4 regions of the Virgibacillus kekensis genome follow, and region 3 is predicted to be linked to each of the others. Evidence: riboswitches for the same ligand, from Rfam matches in the RefSeq annotation. Region 3 holds a riboswitch; each other region holds the start of a gene.
What was found. Region 3 has a riboswitch for cyclic di-GMP ahead of ACFO3D_RS06995 (putative bifunctional diguanylate cyclase/phosphodiesterase). Riboswitches for the same ligand answer to the same signal wherever they lie in the genome.
Positions count from the first base shown of each region.

Region 1 (7,511 bases), on a different contig from region 3:
TTTTAGGCAGATTTCTATTAAGCCCAATCCAAAACTTGATTCGTATAATGAGGGGCAACATGACTCAGGGGGATTGGAAGAAAATCAACAATACAAATAAATCTCATGACGAAATTTATGAAATGGAAATGACATTTAACGAAATGATTGATCGAATAAAAGTAAGTTATGAGAAACAGGAAATGTTTGTTTCCGATGCGTCCCACGAGTTAAAAACACCCATTCAGGTTATAAAAAGCTATGCCCAACTCTTGGCGAGAAGGGATACCATCAGCAGCGATTTATACAAAGAGTCCTTCGAAGCAATCGATTCTGAAACAGACAGGGTCAAAAAGCTGGTAGACCAAATGCTTGCTCTTGCGAAGAACAAACAGCTTGGTAAGAAAGAGAACATTAAGCTTGATGAACTTGCAACGGATGCAATTTCGAGGCTACAGGGAGTACATGGAAGAGATATTAGACTAATCACAGACGGTTCTGAGCCTATTGTATATGGTAGCAAGTCTCAGTTGGATCAGGTAATAAGTATATTAATCGATAATGCTATAAAATACAGCGAAACAGAGATTGAAGTACATGTTTTGCAAGATAGCGATATGGCGCTTCTTCAGGTCAGAGACTTTGGCCAGGGAATAACAGAAGAAGAGCAGAAGAGCATCTTCGACCGTTTTTACCGGGTGGATAAAGCACGGAGCCGGGATACCGGAGGCACTGGTCTGGGACTTTCCATTGCGCACGCTATAACCGCAGCTCATGAAGGGGAATTGTCAGTTGTGAGTGATCAGGGCCTTGGTTCTACTTTTACGCTTAGATTAGCATTGGTAAACTCCGAATGAGATAAGAATAATTATTTTTTAATCTGATTCTAATCTTCGTTACATCCTTTCTTCATAAAAGGAAGGTAATCTAAACATATCAACTAATTAGGAGGTAACGAATATGAAGAAGAAAGTATTAGCAACGGTTGGAGCCATGGCGACAGCAGGAGTTATCGGATTTACTTTTACACAGTCCGGAGTGGTAAATGCTGATCCTGAATTAACAAGGGATGATATTCAAAAACAGGTCAAGGAACTTTATCCAGGGGAAATTACTGAACTTGAATTAGACAAAGAAGGCAATAAGGCAGTTTATGAAGTAGAGATAAAACTGGAAGGGAAAGAATACGAATTAAAGATTAATGGGGATAATGGAGAAGTTATCAAACTGGAGGAAAAGATAAAAGTATCCAGCAATTCATCCCAAAAGAAAGATGATGAAAAAGATGACCAATCATCCAATCAAGGGGATGACCAGCACGATGATACAAAGACCCCTCCAAGTGATGAGAATACAGTAGAAAAGAAAGATGATGCCAACGATGACGCCGACGACAATCGTAATGCAACCAGCGATGATACACCAACTAAAACGAAGACTGATAAGAAAACAATAATTGGGATGAGAGAGGCGGAGACCATTGCACTGAAAAACTTCTCAGGAACCATTGTTGAAAAAGAACTCGAAGAAGATGATGGCCGCCAAGTCTACCAAGTGGAAATCGTTAATGGTAATCGCCAGGCTGAGATTGAAATAGATGCCTATACAGGCGAAGTCCTTGTAATGGAAATCGAAACAGAAGACGATACAGAAGATGATGCAGACGACGATACAGAAGATGATACAGACGACGATAACGAATAATGGGACAGAGGGACAGGCATACTGTCCCTCTGATTTTTATAACTGTTAATATCAATATAATCCAGTTAATGGCTTCAGGCTAAAGTAGTCCAATGCCTGGTTGACATCATGAAGGTCATATATATTCTTTTCCAGGCAAAATTGAATCACCAGGTCATACGTATCGCTATCGGACAAAGAATAGCCTGCCGAGTCTAATAGTTCCCCAGTCTCTTCATACGATAGTTCCAGGGAAAACGCTAGTGCAATAACCGTATTTTTTCCGGCTTGGTAATCCGGATTGGAGCGGATTTTGGAAAAATGTCTTCGATCTATCCCAGCCCGCTTATAAACCTCCGAATCCTTGAGCCCCTTTTCATCTACGTACCTGAACAATACCTGGTTGAGGGTGGGCTTCCGATTCTTTTTAATGAAATCCTCCAGTTCTCCATGAATCGAGTCTTCCTGGATACTATAATTTATTTGTTCCTGAGGCTCCATCATGCTAAACGTTCGTTCTTCCAGATGGTCGTTAATATACCTCTCAAGCTCAATCAATAATGTTTTATCCAGAATCTTTCCCACCTCCCAAAATTGTCGCTTATCAGGCGACCACAGAAGAAATTAATCTGGTTATTATTATAACAGATTAACTTTTAGGGAGATGAATATTATGAAAAACAACGTAACTGAAATTATTTTTTTGCTTGACCGAAGCGGATCAATGTCAGGCCTCGAAAATGATACAATCGGTGGGTTTAACAGTTTTATCGAAAAGCAGTGCAAGCTGGATGGTGAAACAGTTCTTACAACTGCTCTGTTTGATCATGACTACGAGTTATTGTGGAATGGCGTTGATGCAAATCACGTGAAACTGACGGATAAGGAATATCATGTCCGTGGTACTACCGCTTTATTGGACGCTGTCGGTAAAACCATTCTGGATGTTGGGTACAGACTATCTAGAACATCGGCAAACTATAGACCAGATCACGTGATGTTTGTGATCACTACCGATGGAATGGAGAATTCTAGCAGAGAATTCACTTATGAAAAGGTAAAAGAACTGATAAAACACCAACAGAAAAAATATGACTGGGAGTTTATTTTCATGGGAGCTAACATTGATGCCGCCGAGGAAGCAGACAGTATAGGCATCGCACGGGAAAAGGCCTTTAATTTTGAGGCTTCTACAGAAGGTGTAGAGGTAATGTACGATATGGTTGCCGAAGCGGTTACGGAAAGTAGGAAAAAAATAGAATAGTATGGAGGGAAGAGAAAAGGCAATCAATTCTACCAGAAGAGAGCTGGAGAATTGGTGTCTTTTTTCTTTATAGGACTATTTTTCCGAGGTTGCAGAGGGGGATACGTATTTTAATTTTAGGCAGGCAACGTAAATACTAGGATGAAGGACGGGACGGTGAACCATGAGAAGAATTAACATGGAAGAGAGATTATCTAATTATTTGCAGGAGTTCTGAAAGATTTATTGAATGATATTATATGAGAAATCGAAAAGGAGATGAATCTCTCATGGAACTACGCGATGGTACAGATGTATTTCAATTGCGGCAGGCAAACAGGGAAGACCTGGACCGGATTCTCGAGCTTCTCGTCCAGGCAGCTGAATGGCTGCAGACCAAGAAAACGACTCAATGGGATTATTACTTAACAAATCTGGAAGATAATACGAAAGAGGTCCAGGAATCTATTAAGAATAGCGGCACATATCTGGTGGAGCATGAGGGAAAAGCAATTGCCACCATAACACTTGAAGACTCCCCAAACGACTGGGATACCGATATATGGGGTGAAGACATACATGATGATGGCGTTGTGTATTTACATAGAATTGTCGTTCATCGGGATTATGCTGGACGGGGGATAGGTAAACAGCTCATAGATTGGGCAAAGAAATTCGTAAGAGATGGAGGTGGAAAATATATCAGGTTTGATTGCCTGGGGGACAATGAAGGTCTTAACACTTATTATCAGCGCCATTATCCCTTGAAAGGAATCGCCAATATCTACGGCAAACATTGCAAATATGAATTGGAATTATAAAAAGGAGGTCCTCACAGGCCTTCTTTTTTCAATGTTATGCCAAGTGGGGTTGCACCATCGCTTTCTGTGGTGTATAAATCTGAAAAGTGTCTATTTATTTTTGTTTTTGTTGCCGGCAAAAACGGCTATAAAAATCACGAACAACGCAACTATAATGGAAGTATTCAAGTGATGAACTCCTTTCGTTGCCTGTTACATAATATTCATCCATATTACAGAAATATTAAAACAGGAAACTATTACCTGAAAAAATTAGTCGTCTTCTAAAGAGAGAATGAATATCTATGTATAAATAAATTTTATCGGAGGTGTTCTATCATGACAAATAAACAGTATAAGACTGGCGAAAAAGCGTCAGAGAGCGGCAAGTACAAAGTGGACAAACTAGTAAATGGCAACACCAGTGGCGATAATACAGAGATTGATATGAACGAAGGGGACTCTTTCCCGCCATCACCGTCAGAGAATGAAGCAGCTTACTGGGTAAAAGTTTAATTAAACGTTTGATTAGTCCCCCTCTAGTAAACATGCATGGAACACCACCCAAAGAAGACAAGTAGAAAAGCAAGGAGCTAAGCAGAGGGAACGGCTGGTTCTGTTCCGGTGCTTAGCTCCTTTTTAAGTTTATCCTAAGGCAACATCCAGGATCATCATGATGGTAAACCCAATCATCAATGCCATGGAGGCAAGGTCTTTATTTCCATTTTCCTGTGAACCGGGGATAACTTCCTCGGCAACAACAAAAATCATTGCTCCTGCCGCAAAACTTAACGCGAACGGGAGGATCGGCTCCATTAGAGTTACTGCCAGGACTCCGACCAGTGCTGCAATAGGTTCGACCATTCCGGAAAACTGACCAAAAAGGAAACTCTTTCTCCGAGACATGCCTTCTCTGCGCAATGGCATGGAAACTGCAGTACCTTCAGGAAGGTTCTGAATTCCCATCCCAATCGCAAGTGTTACCGCACCAGCAAGTGATGCGGAGGGGGACCCGGATGCAATTGCCCCAAAGGCGATACCTACAGCAAGCCCTTCAGGAATATTATGCAATGTCACTGCTAAAACCAGGAGTGTACTCCTTCGTTTTGTAGCGGGTTGGAGTCCTTCTGCTTCTTTCATTGGCAGGCCCGGGTGCAGGTGGGGGATAATTTTATCGATGCCCCAGAGGAAGATGGCCCCGAGCAGGAATCCAGAGGCTGCCGGGACCCACGCAGGAAATGAACCGTTCTCCGCCATAGCAAGCGCTGGTGATAAGAGTGACCAGAAACTTGCTGCAATCATGACGCCCCCGGCAAATCCGAGCATTCCGTCCATAAGCTTCTCATTAACTGCTTTAGTTGTGAATACAAGCGCTGCCCCTAAAGCAGTCATTCCCCATGTGAAAAGGGTGGCTATTAGCGCCTGTGTGACCGGACTTAAGCTGGTGAAAAAATCAATCATTCGTGTCATTCCCTTCTATACAAACCATATATATATAGGTTATTTCATCATCTCTAAAGTAATATATGTGTTAGCGACAAAAAGTTTCCCTTGCGAAACATATTATCCTGTATAGATATTAGTGTCAATTTTTAACCAGAACAGACATTGAGCCGCGTACTGTGTATACCCTATTCTAACTGTTGATTTGCACTGATTAATGAATTTGATGTGTGGATTGGAAGCGAGGATGTTCTGTCTGGACATTATGTAGAAGGAGAGATCTGCTTTCCTAAGAATTAACCAAAGGATATCACAGGGTAAATTCTGCCAGTAGTTATAAATATCATGACTTTTGTGGTAGGAATCGACACTTTCACTAGACCCGTATCTTACTCAAAGTATACATCATATAAGTAGGTTTGGTAGTGACCTATAAAATTAAATCAAAAGTTTAGATACATAGGCAAAAAGGATTATATTATCGGGAATCATGTGATAAAATAGTACTAGATATAAAGTAAATAGAATGATGTTTCATGAAAGGGCAAACTTATCGAAAGATAGGGACGCAAAGCTTCAGGCCTAAGGAAAAACTATGGCGGCTGAGATACCAAGGGAATTAACGCAGGTTATTTCCAGTGGAAATAACCTTTTTGTATTTCTATTTTGGAACGTGAGGGATGAATATGCTGACCACCAGACATACTGCAGTGCCCTTTTTAATTCTGGCAGTTATTATATGCTATGGATGGGCTTTTTTATATAATGAAAATGATTTTATGCGGTCAATGGGCTCTTCGTTATTCTCCATTATCGGAGGGGCTGCTAGTTGTGTCTGGCTGTTTCAGACCTATCAGCGATTAACTACCAGACTACGAGTTTCATGGTTGCTGATGAGTGTCGGTGTGCTGCTATATATAATTTCCAATTTTATCTGGCTGGTAGGGGTATTGTCTGAGGGAGTGGGGGCATATCCGGAAGCTGCCAGTATTGCCTGGCTTCTGGCTAATTTAGTTTTCTTAATAGGGCTGATTTATAAGACACATGAACTGAGCCTCAATATTCCAGGAAGTCATTACATATTTAACATTATTGTTTTTATGGTTACGGCGGCTACCATCAGTGTTCATTACCTGATTAAGCCAATTTTAAACAATACAGATGGGGCTGTGTCGGTTTCTATTTTAACGCTGGCATATCCAATCACAAACTTGAGTATCCTGTTTGTAATAACGATTCTCTATTACTTATCCCATCACAGCAGAAAAGGGAAACATCTTAAAATCCTGATTGCTGGTTTTCTATTGCAAATCGCAGGAGACACGATTTTTATAATACAAACAATTAATGGCACATATAAGCTGGGTAGTTATGTGGATCTCTTCTGGCTGATTGCCATTCTGATCATTGGGCTTGCAGGTCGCAGTGCACAGCTCACAAAAACAAATCGAAATGTGGGTATCCGACAAAATCTGAAAACCCGGGAAAATATCTTTCCTTACGCCGGTGTGATTCTTCTTATTATCCTGGTTAGCATAGATTACAATTGGGCCTTTAATGCATTAAGTATTGGATTGAGCTTAGTCTTTTTTATGGTGATAGCACGGCAAATCCTGGTGATGCGACAAAACGACGATTTACTTACCGAATTCCGAAATCTTGCGTATCATGATACCTTGACAGGGCTTAGTAACAGGACAAGTTTCCAGGAGGACCTTGATGTAGCGATTGAGACATCTAAAAAGGATTTAAGCCTGATTGGATTATTGCTGATTGATCTCGATAGATTTAAAACGGTAAATGATACACTAGGCCACCATATCGGGGATAGTCTGCTCCAGGAATCGTCCGCACGATTCCAGAAAGCACTTGGAAACCTGGACCAGATTTACCGCCTAGGTGGTGATGAGTTTGTCATCATCCTTTCCGGTACAACAAAGAGTGGCTGTGCAGCAGCTGCTGAGGCTATTCTGATTGAGTTTTCCGCCCCCTTTGTGGTTGGAGAATATAAAATTGCAGTTACCCCAAGTATTGGAGTCAGCATTTATCCTTATGATGGCTCCAATAATGGGGAAGACTTGCTGAAAAACGCAGATGCTGCCATGTACCTTGCTAAAGACAGTGGAAAAAATAATTACTGCTTTTATAATGCAGAACTGAGCAAAAGTATGGCTCGTAAGATGGAAATTGAGAGTGAGCTTCGCAAGGCTGACCGGGATAGCCAGTTCAGCATCTTCTATCAGCCGAAAATTGAACTGAAGTCCGGAGCGATTGCAGGCATGGAGGCACTAATTCGCTGGGAACACCCTAAACTTGGGGTTGTGTCTCCCACTGAATTTATTCCGATAGCCGAGGAAACAGGT
Region 1 covers NZ_JBHSFU010000002.1:10,484-17,994, forward strand. Annotated here, with positions in the region: gene ACFO3D_RS00885 (sensor histidine kinase) at 1-836, shown strand, start outside; gene ACFO3D_RS00890 (PepSY domain-containing protein) at 940-1,683, shown strand; gene ACFO3D_RS00895 (hypothetical protein) at 1,735-2,220, opposite strand; gene ACFO3D_RS00900 (vWA domain-containing protein) at 2,336-2,926, shown strand; gene ACFO3D_RS00905 (GNAT family N-acetyltransferase) at 3,196-3,726, shown strand; gene ACFO3D_RS00910 (YjzC family protein) at 4,045-4,221, shown strand; gene ACFO3D_RS00915 (ZIP family metal transporter) at 4,351-5,166, opposite strand; cyclic di-GMP riboswitch class I at 5,682-5,763, shown strand; gene ACFO3D_RS00920 (putative bifunctional diguanylate cyclase/phosphodiesterase) at 5,835-7,511, shown strand, end outside.
Region 1: it holds a riboswitch for cyclic di-GMP, as region 3 does, so the genes downstream of both, ACFO3D_RS00920 (putative bifunctional diguanylate cyclase/phosphodiesterase) here and ACFO3D_RS06995 (putative bifunctional diguanylate cyclase/phosphodiesterase) in region 3, are expected to answer to the same signal.

Region 2 (7,511 bases), 180 kb from region 3:
AGAATCCTCCCATTTCGTTACGTTTTTTAAACAATTTCGAACTCCTGCTGTTTCAGAAAATAATATTCCGTGTGCAATCCACCGATCCCAGAACCCATCAAATAGTCGTGCAGCCAATAGTGATTTCTGGATTGTCAGCAAGGCATTTGTCTGCTCAATCATCTTATATTCCCTCCTCACCTGCGTTAAGTACCAATATTAAAGTGGAACCGGACGAGGACGTTTCCAATACTACCTGATTAGCCATTTTCATCATGAGGGTAAACCCCTGACCAAGGGATTCCTTGGTAGAAAATCCGGCCATCAACGTTGTCTTAGGCAAAATCTTCAGCGGAAACCCCGGCCCTTTATCCTCAACCAGGACGCATACCAGGTTGTCCTCTTTGTAAACAGTCATTTTGCCGCCGGTAGCATGTTTCAACAAATTCGTTACCGCTTCAGAAATGATCAAATTATAACTTGTTATTTTAGTAGATTTAAGCCCATGTGCTGTCAGGCATTCCTTTGCCATATTCCTAGCTTTTGCTATATCATTACGTTCAGCAATATCTGCTTCACATAACACTTTACCTTTCGTATAGCGGGCTATCTCGCATTTTTTAATCAGCAGGAATTGTCCATGGGTGGCAGCATAAATAACATCACGGTAAACTTCCCATTTCTTATCTGTTTCGTTCGATGAGACATTTAAATGATTGACATCTGACTGAATATCGTTCAGTACTCTGGATAAAATTTCTTTCGAAGTAACTGTGGAAGATACCTGATTCAACTCTTCTTCTATTACTGAATTTGTCCGTATCCACTTTACCGCCGACTGTGCTATTATCATCAGTTCTTTTATCGATTCATTTTCCATGTCATCAAGCGACCTGGCTGTGAACGCCAGAAAGAACAGTGCTTCTCTATCTTTCTCGTCGAACCCCATTGCATGAGCCAGACGGGAAGCAACCCAGCCAGTCAGCGCCCTATCCTCCACCATTTGATAAGAGGAAATATGAGTAAGTTTCGGATGGTATTCTACTACCTTTTCTTCAACCTTCTCAGACGAACCGGGGAGAATTTTTGAAAGAAAAGTCTTCATCCGTTCACCCTCCCCTCTTACAAAATACCACCAGGAGGCATGATGGTTATTTCATCCACCACCGAGTTCTCCGGTTGACTCATTAGAAATGCTAAATGTTCTGTGATGGACTGCAATGGAATCATTTGCGAAACAGGCGGCTTCGAATCAATTCCATCCCAAAACGAGCTGGCTATAGCTCCGGGGATAACCGAAGTTACTCTGATTCCTTCCCTGCGGAGCTCTGCCTGCAGTACTTTGGTAAAACCATAAACACCAAATTTCGAGGAGGAATATCCGGCATTACCAGGCAAAGCAGTGGTCCCTGCGATTGAAACCAGATTCAGGATTTGACCGCCCCTGTGTTCCTTCATGACTCTTCCAAAGTACTTGCACGTTAAATAGGTGCCCCGAAGATTAACTGCCACCATATCGTCGAAGTCTTCGGTAGCCGAATCGAGAATACTGGAAAACTTCCCGACTCCTGCTGCATTGATCAATACGTCGACACTGCCAAATTGCGTAATCGCCCCGGTAACAAACTGTTTTACGGAGGTTTCGTCTCGAACATCCAACTGGATGGATAGAACATTATCCTGCCCGCTAAAATCTTTTGCCAATTGCTCGGTATCTCTTGCCCCAAGTACAAGCTTTACTTCCCAGTTTGCAAGAAGTTCTGCCATTGCTCTTCCGATCCCACGGCTTGCTCCGGTAATGACAATAACCTTATTTTTCAAATGTGATAAATCCATAAAATCGACCCCTTAACCTGCGTACTCGAAGTAATTTTTCTCAGTCTCCCATAAACCGATTTTGTGAAGATTCGGCAACAGCGGTTTCAACATGTTATAGATCACTTTTGCCACCACTTCAGACGTTGGGTTTAGACCAGCGAACCACTTGGTGTCCAGATTCAAGTGCTTGTGGTCGAATTCACTTAGAACAACCGACTCCACCGTGTTATCCAGGTCATCCAGATCGGTGATCATTCCAGTAACCGGATCGGGCTCCCCCTGTACGGACACTTCCAGATAATAGTTGTGACCATGGCCAAACGGATTATTGCACTTACCGAACAACCTTGTGTTCTCTTCCTCTGTCAATTGTTCACTGTGAAGTCTGTGCGCCGCGCTGAAGTGATACTTTCTCGTTAACGTAACCAAGTCTTCTTCCCCTTTCTCTGCATACAAGTGAGAATTCTCATGTAATTTCAATCGATGTAACGTACAATTTTCCAGTTTAGGTCCCAGCATATCCCATAAGTACGTAACTATGTTTTCTGTTGTCGGAATGTTCTTTTTGAAATAATCATGTTCCATATTTAAGTACTTACCATCAAGCTCCTCTTCAACGAAGCCGCCTACAATCCGTTTGATGTCTACCGTGTTTACAACTATTCCTGCCTTTTCCACAAGATCTCCCTTAACCATCACTTCCAGCTGATAATCATGACCGTGTCCATGCTGGTTGCTGAATGGACCGAAAACTTTAAAGTTCTGGTCCTCACTCCAATCATCAATACGGTAACTATGCATAGCAGAGAAATCGACTCTGCGCGATAAATAAAGCATTCCTGTTTCCTCCCTTATCAGCTGTTAGCTATATTACTTTCGAATTCACGCACCAAAGACTCGCTTTCCAAAAAAGCTCCCTTTTTAACGGAAGTCACCGTTGATGAACCAGGCTTTTTCACACCCCGCGCACACATGCATAAGTGCTGACCCGCAAGTTTCACCATGACTCCTTTAGGCTGAAGGACATTTGAAATTGCTTTTGCAATCTGATCAGTCATACGTTCCTGCACCTGTGGTCGTTGTGCGGTCAATTCAACAAGTCTGGCAAATTTACTAAGTCCTACGATTTGTTTATCCGGAATGTATCCGATATGGACTTTGCCAAAGAACGGAATTAAGTGATGTTCACAGAAAGTGTAATAATCGATATCCTTCACCACGATCATCCCTTCATAACCCTCCGCGTCAAAAGTTGTTGTCAATGCTGTTTCAGGAGCAACCCCTATCCCGGCAAATACTTCCCTGTACATTTTGGCAACACGCTTAGGTGTCTCAAGCAATCCCTCTCGACACGGGTCTTCTCCTATGACTTCCAGTATCCCGCGAACATACTCCTCTAAAATTCCCTTTTCCAGCGTCTTTCCAACCATTTTCTCATCCTCCAAAATTCTTTAGGCTATTAGAAAAACTCGACATTAGGTTCGTCGAATTTTTCTAATAGTATCTTCCACAAACGTATCTATTCTGATAGTAAAAAAAGCCCACCAAAGAATGGTGGGCTTAAATCGGCAGAATATTTTCTGTTCTGCATTTTTAAGTTGTTACCAACCTTTTCGGAAACCCGGCTGTCATAGTCATAGACCTTAGACCCGTGGCTTTGCGTCCTCATTTTTCAATGAGTTTGCTATTATCGTAGGTTATAATACCTAGTAGTTTTAACGTTTTACCTTTTCTATGTAAATTAATAGATAAATATAACTATTACCTGATTAAAAAAACACTATAGTAAGTAGCACACACACTGTTGTAAACCCTTGTCATAATGCTCACACTTATAAAAACTGAAATAAATCCAGGAAAAAATTAACCTTTCCTTATTTATCGACAAAATTCACCATAATTCAATACCAAACCAAATATTTTTTATAAAAAGGGACAACGGGGACAGGCACCGTGTCCCACTTGGTGCCTGTCCCCGCTGTCCCGCTCTTTACTGGTCATCGACGACTATATATGTGGTTTTTATCGGACCGTGCACGCCGACCACCAGATTCATCTCGATGTCGGCACTGTTGCTGGGTCCGCTGATGAAATTAATACACGTTGGAACTCCTTCTCCCGCTTCAACTCGCTGATGGATTCGCCTAGTGGCTTGTGTAAGCCTTGGCACAATGGTGCTTTTTGGGATAACCGCAATGTAAGTTGACGGAAGCAGACTTACCGAACGTCCCTTTCCTTCATCACTGAATAAAATTACTGTTCCTGACTCAGCTAGTGTAATATCGCTGAAAGTTATTCCAACATCAGCTCTTTCCGCAAGACGGATACTCGCTTCCGGCCTCGTAGAATCCCATTGTTCAATTGCAATCCCATCCCACGATGTAAATTCCTCTGTCAGCTGATATTCATCGAAACGGGTATCCATGCTAGTCACGACAGTTTTCCCGCCATACGCCTCCACTACTTTAGCCAATACGCTTCCAAGCTCTGCCTGAGTGGTCCGGTATAAGTCAGTGTGTATGGATTTACACTGTTTTTCAAGGACATCCACCAACTCATCTACTGTATGATCCGATAGAACTTTCCATTGCATCTGGTTATTCCAATCTGGGCGAACCACCTCATTTGTCCTTCGTGCTCGGCCCAGGTTTGAAGCTATATTATCCAAAAACGTTTCCCTGTTCACGATCTCTCCTTTAGGCATGATTGCTCCCACCTTTTTCTCGTTTCTTGAACCAATCCCTGAATCGTTCATTGGCAGGGGCAGGAAAATCGCGAATTTCCGTCCACGCCTTTAACGGTCCAGGCCCATTCGTAACTTTTCCATTTCTGACAAAAGGGGTTGCCAAAAGTGGTGCCATTTTCGTTGCAATCCGGAATAACCCGGCTGAACTGGTTATTTTTTCAAACGCCTGCATTGCAAGCCGTTCTGCCAATTCGCCCTTCTTTTTCTCTTCCACAATTTTTTGCCGGTGGGTAATCAGCTGTTCATGTAATGGAATTTTGACCGGGCAGACTTCCGTGCATGCTCCGCAGAGTGATGAAGCATAGGGCAGTTCCTTGTAATCATCATAGCCTCCCAGCAGTGGAGTCAATACAGCTCCAATTGGGCCGGGGTAAATTGATCCGTACGCATGCCCGCCAATATGCCGGTATACAGGACATACATTTATGCAGGCCGCACAGCGAATACAGTGAAGTGCTTCCTGAAATTCTGTTCCCAAAATTTTCGACCTGCCATTATCAACAATCACCAGGTGGAATTCGTCCGGTCCATCTGCCTCCCCTGGAGCACGCGGGCCGGTCAATCCGGTCACATAGGTTGAAAGCTTTTGTCCAACAGCCGCTCTTGTGAGAAGACTAACCAGGACGTCAAGCTCTTCCCAGGTGGGAACAATCCGCTCCATGCCCATCACAGTAATTTGAGTTTTGGGTAATGTGGTTACCATCCTGGCGTTCCCTTCATTGGTAACAAGCGCAAACGACCCTGACTCTGCGACAGCAAAGTTACATCCCGTGATTCCAACATCGGCAGAAAGGAATTCCTTTCGGAGCTGTTCCCTCGCAAATAGAGTAAGTTCTTCCGGTTTCTCGGTTCTCGCGTAGCCCAGTTTCTCTTGAAAAACATCGCGTATCTGTTCCTTGTTTTTGTGGAGAGCCGGCGCCACTATGTGGGATGGCGGGTCATGGTCATCAATCTGTAAAATATACTCGCCAAGGTCAGTTTCCACCACCTCACAGCCGTTCTCCTCCAGAATGTCGTTTAAGGCAATTTCCTCGGTCACCATTGATTTGGACTTTGCTACTTTCTTGGCATCCTTTTTCGCAATTACCTGACTCACATAACAATTCGCATCTTCAGCTGTTTCGGCAAAATAAACATGACCACCTAGCTCGGCTACTTTTTCACTGAGCTGTTCAAGATAATAATCAAGGTTTTCAATGGTATGCTGACGGATTTCCTGGCCCAGGTTTCGCCATTCTTCCCAATCTCCCAGTTCCTCAGCTGCACGCTCCTTGTTCTGCTGAAGCCGCCCCTGGGCCGACCGGACCGCGCCCCGCATAAAGCCGTCTTCAAGACCTTTGCTGACCCTATTAGAAAATTCCTTCTCGCCAACATGCATCGGCATTTAATCATCACCTCTGCTATTCAGTATTTCGGCGATATGCATCACCTTTATAGGCTTATCTTTTCGGCTTAACCGGCCACCGATCTGCATCAGGCAACCAGCATCCGCCCCGATCAGGACTTCTGCTTCAGTTTCATTGACATGTTCTATTTTTTCATCGACCATCTGCTCGGATATTGCAGGCATTTTAACTGAAAATGTCCCGCCAAATCCGCAGCAATCCTGCCGGTTGGGCAAATCTATCAATTCCAACCCTTGAACATTTTTTAATAGTTTAAACGGCGCATCTTTCACCCCGAGCAAACGTGTCATATGGCAGGATGTATGGTATGTAGCTTTTCCGTTATATTTCGACCCGGTATCCTCGATTTCAAGGACTTCGGTTAAAAATTGAGTCAGCTCGTAGGCTTTTTCAGCCAGACTCTTTGCCTTCTCTCTCCACTCCGGTTCATCCTTAAACAACGATTCATATTCATGAAGCATATAGACACACGAACCGGATGGGCTCACCACATAATCCGAATCCGCAAAAGTCCGGATCATATTCTTGGCTGCATCCTTAGTGTTTTTCTGATAACCACTGTTATAGGCAGGCTGTCCGCAGCATGTCTGAGTTTCCGGAAAGTCCACCTCACACCCGAACCGCTCAAGTAGTCCCACCGTGGCTTTCCCAGCATTCACATAAAACAAATCCCCAAGACACGTAATAAATAAAGATACTCTCAAATATAGATCCCTCCTTTGGGACAGGGGGACAGGCACGCCGTCCCGCAAAGCGGGACGCGGTGCCCGTCCCCTTGTCCCTAGTAAACGCGGAAAGTGGACAGTCGTCAGGACCTGTCCACCTTTATTTTTTATATAATTCCCTGTATGCGTAACACGATTTCTGCCACAATGGCTGAGCCCATGTACGTCCCAATCATTACACACATTCCGATTACGATAGTTTTCCAGCCAAGTTTGGCAAAATCTGCCCATGAGCGTCCAATCGATATACCCGCATACGCCAGGATTGGGGTGGCGATCGCCAGCAAATTAACCTCAGATGTCCAGGCGACTATCTGCTCGGACCCGGGTACTCCCGGGATGGTCAGTACAAACGCAAGGATACCAATATAGGCAATGCTGGGGATTTTCTGATAGTTTACCAGTTTATGAATAATTAACCCGACCAGGCTGATCAGGGAAAGAACAATAATTCCTGGTAGTGCAGCAAGCGGCATTACCTCATAACCAATCCAGTTTCCGATAAGTACAATAAATCCAATAATAATAAATAGCATTACCCATTCCTGTACATTTTTCAACGCCTTACACCACCTTTGAATTTTTATTCAGTTTACGGTCTCTTCTTCCGGTAAAAATCTTATAGAGTTTCTCCGTCAGCGGCAATCCAATGAAGATACTGGCGTATAGACCTGTAACCGAAGTAAGGAGATTACTTGCCCCTGAAAATGCGGTGATCGTATCAGACATATCCGGGAATGCAGCAACAAGTGGTCCAAGTGAAGCAGCTGCCATACTACCACTGCCAATTCCAGTTGCCATGGCAAAAGAATATGGGTGGAGCGGTGTAACGGTTGC
Region 2 covers NZ_JBHSFU010000004.1:370,350-377,860, forward strand. Annotated here, with positions in the region: gene ACFO3D_RS06110 (alpha/beta hydrolase) at 1-162, opposite strand, end outside; gene ACFO3D_RS06115 (ATP-binding protein) at 164-1,084, opposite strand; gene ACFO3D_RS06120 (SDR family oxidoreductase) at 1,102-1,815, opposite strand; gene ACFO3D_RS06125 (6-carboxytetrahydropterin synthase) at 1,828-2,634, opposite strand; gene folE (GTP cyclohydrolase I FolE) at 2,652-3,227, opposite strand; cyclic di-GMP riboswitch class I at 3,410-3,493, opposite strand; gene ACFO3D_RS06135 (LutC/YkgG family protein) at 3,788-4,501, opposite strand; gene ACFO3D_RS06140 (LutB/LldF family L-lactate oxidation iron-sulfur protein) at 4,494-5,927, opposite strand; gene ACFO3D_RS06145 ((Fe-S)-binding protein) at 5,928-6,653, opposite strand; gene ACFO3D_RS06150 (hypothetical protein) at 6,782-7,210, opposite strand; gene ACFO3D_RS06155 (DUF3100 domain-containing protein) at 7,239-7,511, opposite strand, start outside.
Region 2: it holds a riboswitch for cyclic di-GMP, as region 3 does, so the genes downstream of both, folE (GTP cyclohydrolase I FolE) here and ACFO3D_RS06995 (putative bifunctional diguanylate cyclase/phosphodiesterase) in region 3, are expected to answer to the same signal.

Region 3 (7,511 bases):
TTGTCCAGTCGGAAAGTGTAATGAAGGGTCGGCTTCCGAAGATCCCCATCGATTAATAGAACTTTTTTTCCTTGCTGTGCATAAACCACTGCCAAGTTGGCGGTTGTCATAGACTTTCCTTCACTTGGACCAGAAGAAGTTACAAGCATTGTTTGCAGCACCTCGTCGGGTGAGGAGAACTCCAAGTTTGTCCGCAATGTCCTATACTGCTCCGAGATTGGAGAGCGCGGATTAAGGTTGGCAATCAGATGCCGCATCTTATTATTCCTAGACTGATTTTTTTTGCGCGCCATCTAATCCACCCCTTCTTCTCGATTGTGATGTTCCCGGAAAGGGACCGCTCCGAATATCCTCATCAGACACGTGGGTGATTACACCGAGCACCGGTACACCAAGTTCTTTTTCAATATCTTCTTCCGTCTTAATCGTGTTATCAAGATATTCGATTAGGAATGCAATCCCCACGCCTGCCATGGCACCTACTACTATAGCAATAGCAATGTTCAGTGGTGGGTTCGGGCTGACTGGTGATGGATTCGCGTCCAATTCTGCTTCTGACAGAATATGTACGTTGTCCACGTTCAACAGTTCCGGAATCTCCTGTTGGAAAGTGTTGACCGTGGAATTGGCAATATCCACAGCAAGTGCCGAGTCAGGATCGGTGACTGTTACTGTTACAACCTGCGAGTTTTCAGCACTGGAAACGGCGATTTTATTACTGAGCTGACCAGCTGTATAACTGAGATCCAACTCGTCCACTACCTGCTCCAATATCCTAGGACTTTTAATAATTACATTATAAGTATTAATAAGTTCCACGTTCGTCCTGATATCATTTACACTGTACTGGGTTGCGGTATCCTGTGGCTGCTGATTAACCACAAACATTGAGCTTACTTCATATTTAGGCGTTAATATGAAGTAACTAACAACTGCCGCGATAACTGCCGCAATAACTATTAAACTAATAATCATTAGCAGGCGCTTCTTAATCACCTCAAATATTTCCTTGAGGGAAATCGTTTCTTCCATATAGGCTTACCTCCAATTTTCTGGGTAATGATCCATGCTGTATGTATGCTATATTATTTATTTCGACATCATAACCGAAATTATAACACATATAAAGGAAATGTATTAGCTTTTTTTGAAAATTTAATAGACAGAATACCCCTATATATTACACCAATATTACAATCATTACATTTCCATTATTCACCTATTCAGGGATACTTGTCCATGCTATACTCAGTTCATATTAAGTTTAAGGGGAGAACACGAGAAAATATGAATAAGAAAATTTTTATGTCCGTAACAGCAAGTGCAGTCATCGCATCAGCTTTTGTAGGTACCGAACAAGCAGAAGCAGCCTCCTATAAAGTAAAGAGTGGAGACTCATTATGGGGAATCGCTCAACAATATAACACTAGTATATCGCAGCTTAAATCTATTAATGGCCTATCGGGCAATATCATATATCCAAACCAAGTTATCGAAACATCATCAAACTCTAATTCTACTACTACATCATCTAACACATCGAACGGAGCCACCTATACAGTTGTCAGCGGTGACACGCTAAGCGAAATAGCCCGCAATCACAACATTTCACTTTCCCAATTAAAGAATTGGAACAACTTGAATTCACATTTAATCTATCCAGGAGATAAATTAACAGTTTCCAAGAGTGGATCTTCAAGCTACAGTGCACCTAAGCAACAAGTAGCATCATCAAGTGTTTATACTGTACGCGCAGGGGATACTCTATCCGGAATTGGTTCACGCCACGGGGTTAGCGTTTCAGACCTTAAGCGTTGGAATGGATTGAGTGGAGATCTAATTATCGTTGGACAGAAATTGAATGTTGGAGGATCTTCTTCTAACGTATTTTCAGGTTCAACTGGCGGAAGCTCACAAACGTCCAATGTAGACTATAACGTTAGCAAACTTGTAAGTTCAGCTAAAAGTGTAGTTGGTGTTAACTATGCATGGGGTGGCGACTCTCCAGCAGGATTTGACTGCAGTGGGTTCATCTTCTGGGCATACAACCAGGCAGGTATGGATCTGCACCGTACTTCAGCAGCTGGATATTACACCAAATCATTCAGCGTGAGCAACCCGCAAGTAGGTGACCTTGTATTCTTCGAAGGTACTTACAAAGCAGGAATCTCACATATGGGTATCTATGTAGGAAACAACAAGTTCATCCACGCATCATCTGATGGCGTGCAAATGACCAGTCTAAGCAACTCATACTGGAGCAAACACTTTGCAGGGTACAAGCGTTTCCACTAAAATAAGATTACGAGATAGCATCCGGTGGCAGCCGGGTGCTTTTTTGTGTTGTTAGTAGGCATATACCCAGGGTGTTGGAATGTTAAACATGGTGAGTGAAATTTTTTTGTTTATTTATTGTTTTATTGTCGTTAATTTTATTGACTAATATAGTATTATAGGACTATAATACAGTAATATTTTACCATTATATAGCTAAATAAGCTAAGGAGAAAGAGTGAGTATGCAGGATAAAAACGTGCTTAATTTGCAGGAAGTCATTTATATGAAAAGAAAGAAACTGGTTAAGACAGCCGACAAGCATGGGATTGCGAGTAAAGACACATTGAAGTGCAGTCAGGAACTGGACAAACTTATAGTAGAGTATCAGAAGTATTTGGCAAACTAGATTAACATCGCCCTTTAAAGTGAACCTCTTGAGGTTCACTTTTTTATTGAGAAGGCGTTGGGTTGTTATGTGTTCCGCGCCTTAGAAGTTTCACCTATTTAAAATTTCATTACTTATTGCCGATAATACATTTATAGTGAAAAATAACTAGAACGATAATGGCAAACTTATCGAAAGGTAAGGACGCAAAGCAAAGGACCTAATGCATTTTATGCAATGGTAGCCCTGCTGCCGGAGAAGACGCCCTAGGGGTGAACCTTATTTTCTTTGGTTCACCCTTTTTTATAAAAAAAGAAAGGTGACGCACAATGATAAAATTTCATATCAGGCAAATCCCTGCCCACGTTTGGGTAATCAGTATTTTATTATTATCCCTCTCGCTCTATTTTGAATTATTTTCCAATACTCCGCGGACGGGGACTTTTTGGGTGATTAATTTAATTTCCGTGACCCTGTTCTCCTATCATTTAGGATTGGTAGGCGGAATCGCTGTACTCTTATTAATATTAGGCGTACGAATCGGTGTAGATTTTCAAACCTTTTCTTCCCTCAGCACTACTTATATCATCCGGGCACTGATCGTTAACTCTATTGGATTTATCACATCAATTTCGATTGGCTATCTAGCAGGGAAACTCCGATCCAAAGAGAGGAAAATCAGGGAAATTTTCAGTAATAATGACATCACCTTCTGGACACGAGATTTGATTACTGGAAAAGTTACGGTTTCGGAAGGGAATGCCGAGGTTTATGGGGTTTCTCGCAAAGAATTCGAAAAAAAACCAGATCTTTGGAAAGAGCAAATCCATCCAGAGGATTTACCAATCCTATTGAACGCAATTGACAAACAAATGACAGGGGAAAAGACTTCTATTGTTTACCGAATTCACCGTGCGGATGGAGAAATCCGGTGGGTCGAGGACCGTGGTACACCGGTGTTTAATAAAAAAGGCGTCCTCACTAAGATTGACGGCGTTATATTTGATGTGACTACATCCAAAATTGCTAAAGATCAAATGAATAAAATGGCATATCGTGATTCGCTAACTGACCTTCCAAACCGAAACTGGTTTCAGAACTACTTACAAACTGCTTTGGAAAAGCATTCAACTTTAGCGGTAATGTTTATTGACTTTGATAATTTTAAGCGAATTAATGATACATTTGGTCACCGTGCAGGGGATTTCCTACTGCGGCAGATTGCTAACCGTCTACAGTCGTGTCTACGTGAGGGGGATATTGTATCTAGACTTGGTGGCGATGAATTTCTTGTTCTAGTAGAGAATGCAGAGGTTAATGAGGTTATTGAAATTGCTGAGCGTATCATCCGTGAAATGAATGATCCGTATACGGTGGAAGGGACAGAAATTCTTGCAACGCCAAGTATCGGTATAAGTCTTGCTCCGGAGAGTGGTAATGATGCAGAAAGTCTGATTGAAATGGCAGATTTCGCTATGTATCTTGCTAAAAAACGCGGTAAAAACAATTATCAATTTTACAATGATGAACTGAATAAGCAAATGAAACGCAGGACACTGCTGGAGACGCGACTACATAAAGCGATTGAGAACGAGGAGCTGGAAGTGTACTATCAGCCACAAATAAGATTAAATACCGGTTGCCTTGCCGGTGCCGAAGCACTGTTGCGCTGGGAGTGTGATTTAGGAAAAATCTCCCCTGAAGAATTTATTCCGATTGCCGAGGATAATGGCCTAATTATCCCAATTGGTGAGTGGGTACTGCGGGAGGCTTGTAAGCATTTGAAACGTTTTAACAAGAATGGAATGAATGGGTTCCCTATTTCCGTAAATCTTTCGACTAAACAGCTGATGCACCCGACTATTGTCGACCGGATTAAGGAAATATTGTTTGAGGAAGATGTTAAACCCCAAATGATCACTCTTGAAATTACGGAATCAGCTCTTCTTTTCTATGAAGATGCCAAGCAAAACATCACCGAATTACGTTGTCTTGGCGTAGGAATTTCTCTGGATGACTTTGGGGTCGGATTCTCTTCCTTAAGTATGATTAAAAATATAGAAGTGGACGAGTTGAAAATTGACAAATCATTTTTAAATGATGCTCTAGAGAATAAGCGTGTTCGTTCATTGTTAGAGACTATCATCCAAATTGGAAAAAATCTAGAAGCCAAAGTCGTAATAGAGGGTGTAGAAACTGCAGTGGAAATGGAATTCCTGATGAAACAACAAGTGTATGGTCAAGGGTATTTTTACAGCCGGCCCCTTACCGTGGGAAAATTTGAGCAGTGGTATAATGCCTTTTACAGGAAAGAAAAGGAAAATAGACTCATTGAAAAATGAGTTAATAGTATGGTTTAATATATTCAACTAAGGGAATCAGCACTTTAACGAACAGTGGTGAATTGTACAGAGAGAGTGAGGGGCCCTATGAAACATATTTTAAAAGTTGCAGAAGAGTATGATTTGAACCTGATTGAAATGTCCATTCTGGTTGAGTTGGACGAGAAATACCCTCGTACAGTCGAAATTGAGGAAGTATCCAGCAATCCGAAAATTGAAAGGAACATTGTTAACCTAGTCGATAAAGGCCTTGTTGAAAAACGCTGGCACAAATACAGGGTAAAGAAAGAAAACCTATATGAGAAAGTATAGTATTAAAGGACATGCAGCCTTGGCTGGATGTTTTTTGTTTTGAGGAGGGGTTGATTGACTGTTTGGCTTGCTCGCTCGACTTTGGGGTATGCTCGCTCGACTTCGGAGTGCGGTCGCTCGACTTTGGGGTGTGTCCGCTTGACTTTGAGCTGTTCTCGCTCGACTTCAGAGCGCGGTCGCTCGACTTTGAAGCGTGCTCGCTCGACTTCAGAGTGCGGTCGCTCGACTTTGAAGCGTGCTCGCTCGACTTCAGAGTGCGGTCGCTCGACTTCGAAGCGTGCTTGCTCGACTTCAGAGTGCGGTCGCTCGACTTTGGGGTATGCTCGCTCGGCCTGAAGGCGTTATCGCACTCTATCTTCTTATCCACACTCTTTTATTATGAATATACTTCAATCCACTTTTTAACAGCAACCTGGTGGCAGTATTTCGAGACTTAAGTTGTAAATGCGCATGCATTCTCTATTCGTCATATAGGGTTTTCACCAATAATAGATAATCCGATAATGCACTGAGGTGAGCTGTTTTTGAGTAGTTATCACATTTATCGCAATGCCAGCTTCCATATATCCGCTCCATTCCCAGCTTTCCACACTCAGGACAAAACACTCCAGGCATTAGATCAGTGGGCTTTATATTGTATTGCTTGATACTATTCTTATCAAATGTGCCACAGAGATTAAGAATATGGTTTCCTATTTTTCTGTGTGATAGCTTGCGATATCCTTCCTGTTTCAGTTGCTGTTCTTTTTCCAAAATCATTGATGGGACTCGAGCTCCGTGAGCTACTATTTTGCTGAGGGATTCGGTGTCTCCTATAACCTTTATTACGGTGGATGGCTCGCTTATTGCGATTAAGCAGAAAATAGGGATATTAGTGAGGTGCTGCTGCGAAAGCAAATTTTGGAGGTGGAACCTTTGATTTTCCACCTGGGTGATCGGGTACTCGTAACCTGATTCCATTTTCCCGTCACTGCGGGTAAGTTGTTTGAGAATAGTATCAAACGTTATCGTTCCACTATAGTTTTTAGCATCTACGAGATAAATTGCGTGCTCGGCAATAATCGCTGAGTCGATTTGAAAGTTTTTTCCGTTGACCTTAAGATAGACATCTTGAAGAATGGTATATTGATTAGCCAGGTATTCGAGATGGTAATCAACCTTTAACTCGCCGGTATACCCTTTTTGCATTATGGCGGCATCACTTTTTATATTCTGCCAGTCATGGAATTGTGGGGAAAGTCGTGGAATAGCTGCATCAAGTTTCTCTAGAGGCAGTGGTTTCCTCCTTTTCTTGATTATCATGGCATATGTCTCCTCATTCCGTTTGGAGCTATCTTATCTTATTTATTTGGAATTGGAAAAAGAACAAAATAGCATACTCCTCCCCCTAGTCATCATCAAAATAGGATTATCCTCCAGGGAAAATTAGAGAACACCACTCTCCTTCTCTCAGAAAAACTAATTTTATTATTTTTGATAGAGCAATAAAAATGGACCAGCACAAAAGCTGGCCCATTTTTCGTTAAAATAACCCCGTTATCCAATTGACGATTGATACAAACACTTCAGCAATTGATTCAATGAGTTTACCGAAGAACCCTTTTTCTTCCTCTTTCTCTTTGTCCGAGGATTGGGTCTCTTCTTTTGGTTTATCCTTTACGGATGATGCTTCAACAGATTCCTTTTTCTCAGTCTTTTCCTCACCTACAGGATTTTCTTTTTCAGGTTTGGGCTTAACTGGGCTAGGTATTGTTACAACCATCCCACCTTCTGAAGGCTGTTCAGCTATGTGATTCTCTTCCTTCTTGTTTAGCGGTTGGTCTTCTATATCAGACCGCACTTCTGTTTCTTGTTCATTTGTTGGTTTCTCAGTAGACTCCTGGTTCACTACTGGCTGCTCTGCTTTCACGTTTTCCTCAGGTTGCTCATCATTCTGCTCTGGCTTCTGTTCTTCTTTTTCCATTTCCTTTTCAGATATCACCACTTCGACCGGCAATGTCTTTACCTTATGCGTAACACCTCTTGACTGGTTACCAAAACGGTCCTCAGAGCGAAAAGTTAACTCATACTCGGTATTAGGTTCCAATCCCTTAACTGCATATCCGGGTATTGATTCTTCCGTAAATTCCGTAACCAGCTCACCATTCAAATACATATAAAGTTTTGTAAAGTCTTTATCCACCGGGTTCTTCCAG
Region 3 covers NZ_JBHSFU010000004.1:554,555-562,065, forward strand. Annotated here, with positions in the region: gene ACFO3D_RS06975 (CpsD/CapB family tyrosine-protein kinase) at 1-293, opposite strand, end outside; gene ACFO3D_RS06980 (YveK family protein) at 268-1,032, opposite strand; gene ACFO3D_RS06985 (C40 family peptidase) at 1,288-2,295, shown strand; gene ACFO3D_RS06990 (aspartyl-phosphate phosphatase Spo0E family protein) at 2,519-2,683, shown strand; cyclic di-GMP riboswitch class I at 2,834-2,919, shown strand; gene ACFO3D_RS06995 (putative bifunctional diguanylate cyclase/phosphodiesterase) at 2,992-5,004, shown strand; gene ACFO3D_RS07000 (hypothetical protein) at 5,092-5,316, shown strand; gene ACFO3D_RS07005 (nuclease-related domain-containing protein) at 5,776-6,618, opposite strand; gene ACFO3D_RS07010 (S8 family serine peptidase) at 6,839-7,511, opposite strand, start outside.

Region 4 (7,511 bases), 230 kb from region 3:
CTAGGAAGCAGTATGATCGTTGAAATGAACGTAAAATCGATTCTTAAGGATATGGGTAAGGAAGCAGATGTATCACACACAGACCTTTCTTCTGCTAAATCTGAACCGGCAGATCTGTACCTGGGTTCAGAAGATATTGTAGGGAATATTGATGACGGCAGCAAAAATGTTGTTAAACTAAAAAACCTAATGGACAAGCAAGAATTACGTGAAGCACTTGAAAAAAATATCTAATTTAGCATAACGAATGGAGGAAAAGTGCAATGGTAGACTTAATCATGAAAGATATTCTGGGCACCCCTGCAATTTTGGTTGGATTATTTGCGCTGGTCGGTTTGCTTGTCCAACGTAAAAATGCAGCTGACGTTGTATCGGGAACCCTGAAAACAATAATGGGCTTTGTTATTTTAAATGCTGGAGCGAATGTAATTGTATTGGCACTTGGTCAATTCAGCAGTATGTTTAATGAGGCCTTCGAAGTAGATGGCGTTATTCCAAACAATGAGGCAATCGTTGCACTGGCACAGCAATCATTTGGTACAGAAACAGCAATGATTATGTTGTTTGGTATGGCTGTAAATATCGTTTTGGCAAGAATGACACCGTTTAAATATATCTTTTTAACCGGACATCACACGATGTTTATGGCATGCATGATTGCGGTGATTTTAAATACAGGCGGTATTTCAGGCGTATCATTGGTAATTATAGGATCTATTATACTTGGCGCTCTTATGGTACTATCACCAGCAATGATACAACCATTCACCAGAAAAGTTACTGGTTCTGACGATTTCGCAGTAGGTCACTTTGGCTCCTTGGGGTATTTGGTATCCGCGGCGGTTGGAAAAGTTGTTGGCAAAAACTCCAAGTCAACTGAAGAACTTAAAGTACCTAAGTCGTTAGGATTCTTACGGGATACTTCAGTAGCTGTTTCCCTTACAATGGTAATACTTTTCTTTGTTGTAGCCGGATTTGCCGGACCTTCCTTTATCGAGTCTGAATTAAGTGGCGGGCAAAACTTCTTGGTCTTCGCCTTTATGCAAGGGTTGACTTTCGCAGCAGGGGTTTATATTATTCTTGCCGGTGTCCGGATGTTGCTGGGCGAAATTGTCCCTGCATTTAAAGGTATAGCTGACAAAATTGTTCCGAATGCAAAACCTGCGTTGGATTGTCCTGCCATATTCCCATTCGCAGGCAACGCGGTAATTATTGGTTTTCTATTTAGCTTTATTGCTGGGCTAATCAGTATGTTTTTCCTGCCACTGCTTGGACTTAAGGTTATTGTGCCGGGCTTAGTGCCACACTTCTTTACTGGTGCAGCAGCAGGGGTATTTGGAAATGCTACTGGCGGACGCAAAGGTGCAATATTTGGTTCGATGGCAAATGGTGTATTAATTAGCTTTTTGCCGGCACTGTTATTACCGGTACTCGGTTCATTAGGATTTGAAGGTACTACATTCGGTGACGCGGACTTCGGGGCAGTTGGAATTGTACTAGGAAATCTTATCCGCTTATTTGAATCAAATATGGTCTTCACAGTTATAACGTTTATACTTTTAGCGGTAGCATTCTTTTTTGGATGGAAACCAAGCTCAGCAGCAAATAAAAAATCCAATGCTGCATAATCTAAAGTAATCCTGCTATCTTAACAGATAGCAGGTTTTTTTTGTATGAGGTTGAGCCTGCGTAATTAAATTATGTTTATTGTTTAAATATCTCATAAAATGGAGGTGCTTTATGTGAACAAAAATAATAACGGAAAATTAACTGACGAGGAAATTCTCGAACAAAGCAGGCGGTCAGGTCTGACTTATAATGAAGCAAAAGAATTTATTGCAAGAACGTCCGTTGGTCGCGGTACAAATATTTATAGTGATACGAACGCACAAGAAGTTAAGCAGAAGAACGAGCAATCAATGAGAAATAAGAGTAATTAAGCGACTCCAATAATAAGCAGAGCAGTATCTATGGCTCTGCTTATTTATATACTTTTTCAAATTAAAATAACAAATGCAATAATAGTAGAAAGAACATCGATATTCCCAACCATAAATGGGTCATCCGTTTCTTTATTGAAGGGCGGTATCTCCGCATCCAACCAGTTGTTACAACGGCTGTCAACACGGTAGCTGTCAGCAAACCGCTCACAATTTTAGGATTTTGCCACTGGAAACCAAATAGGTCAATCACCAAAGTGGCATGGGTTAGTATGAGGATTAACGCGGTTGTGCCAATCCAGCGGTGAAAAGGCAGAATTCTTTTCGACAGATTCGCATATTTAATTTTTTTGGCCCGATCGGATGAATCTCGGATTGTGGAAAATACTGCATGGCGAGTCCAGTTGAAAAGAATGAAAATAAGTCCCATAAAGCCGAAAAATATGTGTGTGGGAATCCCTTCACCCGCCTTATTAATGACGTTCCAGGTACCAAGGGCGAGCAATGCTATATTGAAAAAGAACCATTTATTCATAAGTCCTCCGATTGTTTGCTTTGTCGTACAGTATTCATCATACCATAGTGGATTATAGTTATAGGAATTGATAAATTGTAAATAGGCATATATCCCTATATAAAGCTGGTGCCATTTGAACGATAATACAACTATCAACATAAATCGTACGAAATGGCAAAATCACTGAAAAGTGATGACGCAAAACTACAGGGGCTAAAGTCTCACGACAATGCCAGCCAGATGTCGAATACGTCCTCCTACGATTTATGGGATTTATGGAGGGATATGTTTGAAGAAGTTTTTGGAGCGGATAGAGAGCATAAACTTTCTTTCCTGCATACGTAAAACTAAGGCTTTTGCCGTATTGGCGATAGCCAAGTTTTCTAATCGTGGTAAATATTTTTGGCACCAGGTCAGACTGAAGGAGTTATCAGCGATAGCCTCCGGATGTGTTGACGAGAGATTCAAGCATAAGTTAAAAAAGAAAATAAGTTATCATGAGAAAGCATCACTGAGCTACATAACAGAAAAATAAAAAGCACCGATAGGGTGCTTTTTATTTTTGTACAGGTATACTTCTCTAAATCGGATTCCTTCTATATAATTAGATTGTCAGCCATCATATTCACAAGCCATTATTTCCCAACACGCTTCGATTTCCGAAATAAATTGATTTATAAATATGCATGTTATATAATATTTATCAATTCTTTTTTTCGACAATAAAATCTATTTTAAATTTATATAGAGGGGGAGTAGAATGCAGGAAGTAATTCAAACCTATATGAATGAGATAAAAGACGATCTTATTAAAATGCGGCGACATCTTCATCAGAACCCGGAATTAAGTACCCAGGAATGGGAGACGTCAAAATTCGTTCAGTCGAAGTTAGAGGAATTTGGCATCCCATTTGAAAACGGATTCGCTAAGACTGGGGCCCTTGGAATTATAAAAGGTGGACATCAGGGTAAGACGGTTGCGCTCCGTGCCGACATGGATGCATTGCCGATTCAGGAGCTTAACAGCCATGATTTTGTTTCAAAAAATGAAAACGTAATGCATGCGTGTGGACATGATGCCCATACATCAATGCTTCTTTCAACAGGATATATCTTGAACAAAATGCGCGAACACATCCACGGGACAGTTTTGCTGGTGTTTCAGCCGGCAGAGGAGAACTCCCCGGTTGGCGGCTCTCAGCGGATGCTGGATGATGGAGTCTTTGATACCTATCCGCCGGATGTAATATATGGACAGCATGTGTGGCCAAATTTGCCTGCTGGCCAAATGGGCATACGAGATAAAGAAATGATGGGTGCGAGCGACCGATTCAAGATTATCGTAAAAGGTAAAGGCGGCCATGCAAGCATGCCCCATCTAACAAATGATGCAGTCGTAATGACTGGCCATCTGATTACCAGTTTGCAGTCAATAGTCAGCCGAAACCTTGATCCGCTTGAAGCGTCCGTGGTAACGATTGGTAAAATAAACGGAGGATATGGGCATAACGTAATTGCGGATAAGGTGGAGCTTGAAGGAACAATCCGCACCTATAATCCTGAGATCAGGGAGCGGTTGAAAGAACGGTTCCATACCATTACAAATCAGGTTGTTCAAGCGTTTGATGGAGAAGTCGAAATTGAATATCTGGAAGGTTATCCAGCAACCATTAACACACCTGAATGGGCGGAAGTAGCCCGTGAATCGGCAACGAAAATGCTTGGTGATGATGCCGTGCCACAAGTCAATCCATCACTTGCCGGGGAGGATTTCAGCAGATTCCTGCATAAATATCCCGGAGCGTTTATCTGGCTCGGTACACAGATTGAGGATAAAGAGAACCAGGCTCCTCTCCATGACCCGAATTTCAAACTGAATGAAAAAGCCTTGCCACATGGAAGCGCCTTTCTTGCCCAGGTGGCAATCGATACACTGAACAAATTAAGGAGCGATTATGATGAGCAGTAATTTTGTAAAAGAATTAGCACCACAGCTCGTCGAATGGCGGCGTACGCTTCACAAACTACCAGAGCTTGGTTTTCTGGAATATATAACTACGTATCGATTGGGAAAAGAACTCATATCGATGGGCTTTACCCTTCATGTTGGTAAGGATGCCCTGGATTCGGATGCACGTATGGGGCTGCCTGCCACCGAAGACATTAATGCTCATGAAGAGAAGGCAGCCAAGTGGGGAGTTGATGCTGAGTGGCTTGAAAAAATGCGCGGCGGGAATACTGGGCTTGTTGCTATATGGGATACCGGGAAGCAGGGCGACCATGTAGGTTTTCGTTTTGATATTGATGCGTTACCGATTAATGAATCAACGGATGAGTCACACCTTCCAACTAAAAATAACTTCATTTCCGATGAAAAGAACGTTATGCATGCGTGCGGCCATGATGGCCATGCAACAATCGGGCTTGGCGTGGCAAAGTTCATTTCGGAAAATACCGATAGCCTTAAAGGTCGTTTCACACTACTTTTTCAGCCGGCTGAAGAAGGTGGGCGTGGAGCCAGGGCAATGACTGCCAAGGGTTGGCTTGACGATGCTCACCGTTTTTACAGCGGACATATTGGCGTGAAATCCATGCCGGTAGGAACAATTGCAGCAACAACAAAAGGGTTCCTTGCTTCCACCAAGTTTAATATATCCTTTAAAGGAGTTTCCTCACATGCAGGCATGCATCCTGAACTTGGAAAGAATGCATTGCTTGCAGCAACAACCGCGGCTAACAATCTGTACGGTATCCCGCGCCATAATGACGGGGTGACCCGAGTGAATGTCGGAAAACTTACTGCTGGAAGTGGACGCAACATTATTCCCGAAGACAGTTATATGGAAATCGAGGTTCGTGGGGAAACACAGGAAGTGGCGGACTATATGGCCGAAAAAGCTACCCGCATTATTCGGGCTGCGGCTGATATGCATGATGTGGAATGTATCATTGATCCGGTGGGTATTACGGAGGTCGTTGTTTGTGACGAAACGCTGATTCCACAGATTCAGGAGTGGTGCAAAAACAGTGAACTTATTACAGAAGTACTGCCTGAAATCCAGGTTTCCGGTTCAGAGGATGCCAGCTTCATGATTAATAAGGTGCAGGAACATGGTGGAAAGGCAACGTATATGCTGTTTGGTACTAAACTTGATTATCCGCACCATCATCCGCAGTTTGACTACGAGGAGGATGTGCTGGGAGTCGCCGTTGATACCTTCGTCAGTATTTTAAGAGGCGGATCATCAGATGTCTGAGATGTTTGACTGGCTTGAAGAGAAACTTAAGGCCCTTAATCTGACCGACACAATGGATAGACCAGAGGGTTTTACTCGCCTTAGTTTCTCCCCGGAAGAGAAAGCTTCCCATGCGCAATTCCGTAAAATAGCCGAGGAGTTGGGCCTTGCCGTTTCCGAGGATGAGGCAGGAAACCAATGGGCAGTTTGGGAAGTTGATAAGGAAGCCCCAACTATAGCTCTCGGTTCACATGTTGATACCGTTGTGAACGGTGGAGGTTATGATGGAGTGGCCGGAGTTCTGAGCGCTCTGGCTGCGGTCAAAGCGTTGAAAGATAAGGGTTATCAGCCTGCAAAAAATATCGCCATTATTTGTTTTATCTCTGAAGAGTCAGCCAGGTTCGGAGTTTCCACGATTGGTAGTAAAGCACTTACCGGGCAGCTTGAAAAGGATGAAATTGGTGAAGTTACCGATAGTGATGGAATAACTGTCAGAGAGGCAGTAAGCGAATATGGTCTTAACTGGAGTAAAATTGAAGAAGCAGAGCTTTCGGCCGAAAAGCTGGAAAGTTTCATGGAACTTCATATTGAACAGGGAACACAGATAGTGGAAAATCGTGCGGAAATAGGTATTGTAAATGGTGTCGCCTGTCCCGTTCGCCTTAAAGTAAGGGCTAAGGGAATGGCAAATCACACAGGATCTACGCCAATGCATAACCGAAAAGATGCATTCGTTGCGATAGCCCCATTAGTGAACTTTGTGAGTGATGAAGCAGCTCGTTTGAACAGGATACACAAGAGTCCTCTAGTAGCCACAGTCAGCACGATTGAGCTTAAGCCGAATGTGATGAATGTTATTCCCGGTGAAATTGAATTGGGAATAGATATCCGTAGTGTTGATGATCAGCTTAAACGAGATTTCGCCTCCAAAATAAAGGTTTACTGTGATCGCATTGAACAGGAAATCCAGGTAATGATTGATATTACGACGCTGGTCGATAACGATTCGGTACTGCTTGACTCCGTAATACAACAAAAACTTTCCTCAGTCTGTGATGAGCTTGGTTATGATACGTTTCATATGGATAGTGGAGCGGGGCATGATGTAATGAATATGGCAGCAAGGTGGCCATCAGGATTACTATTTATCCCTTGCAAAGAAGGCATAAGCCACCATCCTAAGGAATTTGCCTCCATGCGTGACATTTCCAAAGGTATCCAGGTTATCCAAAGATTTTTTGAAATAGAAACGGAACTGTAATTGACTTTAACGCATTAACTGGGTAAAATAAGCGTTATAATTTGTCGAATAGTCTGTAACTTGATTTGCATTCTTTTTTTCGGCAAAAATATTCAAAAGGAGGGATTCCATGACAACTAACTTTGCAAAAGAGTATCTAGCAGCAAACAAAGAACAATTTGAGCGTGTTAGCGAATATATCTATAATCATCCAGAAACCAGATTTGAAGAATATTCCTCCGCTGAATTTCTCGCTTTAGAATGTGAGAAAGCAGGATTTAAGGTTGAACGGAATGTCGGTGACATCGAGACAGCATTTGTAGCCACATATGGCAGCGGGTCTCCGGTAATCGGATTCCTTGGAGAATTTGACGCCCTGTCCGGTCTGGGACAGAAGCCTAACATGACATCTTATGAGCCTACTGAAAATAATGTTGGGCATGGTTGCGGGCATAACTTATTGGGAACCGGCGCATTTGCAGCTGCATGTGCTGCTAAAAAGCATCTGGAAGAGAACAATCTTCCAGGAACAGTGAAGTTTTTCGGATGCCCAGGGGAAGAAGGCGGATCTGGTAAAA
Region 4 covers NZ_JBHSFU010000004.1:325,779-333,289, reverse strand. Annotated here, with positions in the region: gene ACFO3D_RS05950 (PTS sugar transporter subunit IIB) at 1-234, shown strand, start outside; gene ACFO3D_RS05945 (PTS ascorbate transporter subunit IIC) at 264-1,628, shown strand; gene ACFO3D_RS05940 (hypothetical protein) at 1,743-1,940, shown strand; gene ACFO3D_RS05935 (hypothetical protein) at 2,002-2,475, opposite strand; cyclic di-GMP riboswitch class I at 2,621-2,705, shown strand; gene ACFO3D_RS05930 (hypothetical protein) at 2,747-2,992, shown strand; gene ACFO3D_RS05925 (M20 metallopeptidase family protein) at 3,218-4,426, shown strand; gene ACFO3D_RS05920 (amidohydrolase) at 4,416-5,714, shown strand; gene ACFO3D_RS05915 (M20 family metallo-hydrolase) at 5,707-6,954, shown strand; gene ACFO3D_RS05910 (M20 family metallopeptidase) at 7,064-7,511, shown strand, end outside.
Region 4: it holds a riboswitch for cyclic di-GMP, as region 3 does, so the genes downstream of both, ACFO3D_RS05930 (hypothetical protein) here and ACFO3D_RS06995 (putative bifunctional diguanylate cyclase/phosphodiesterase) in region 3, are expected to answer to the same signal.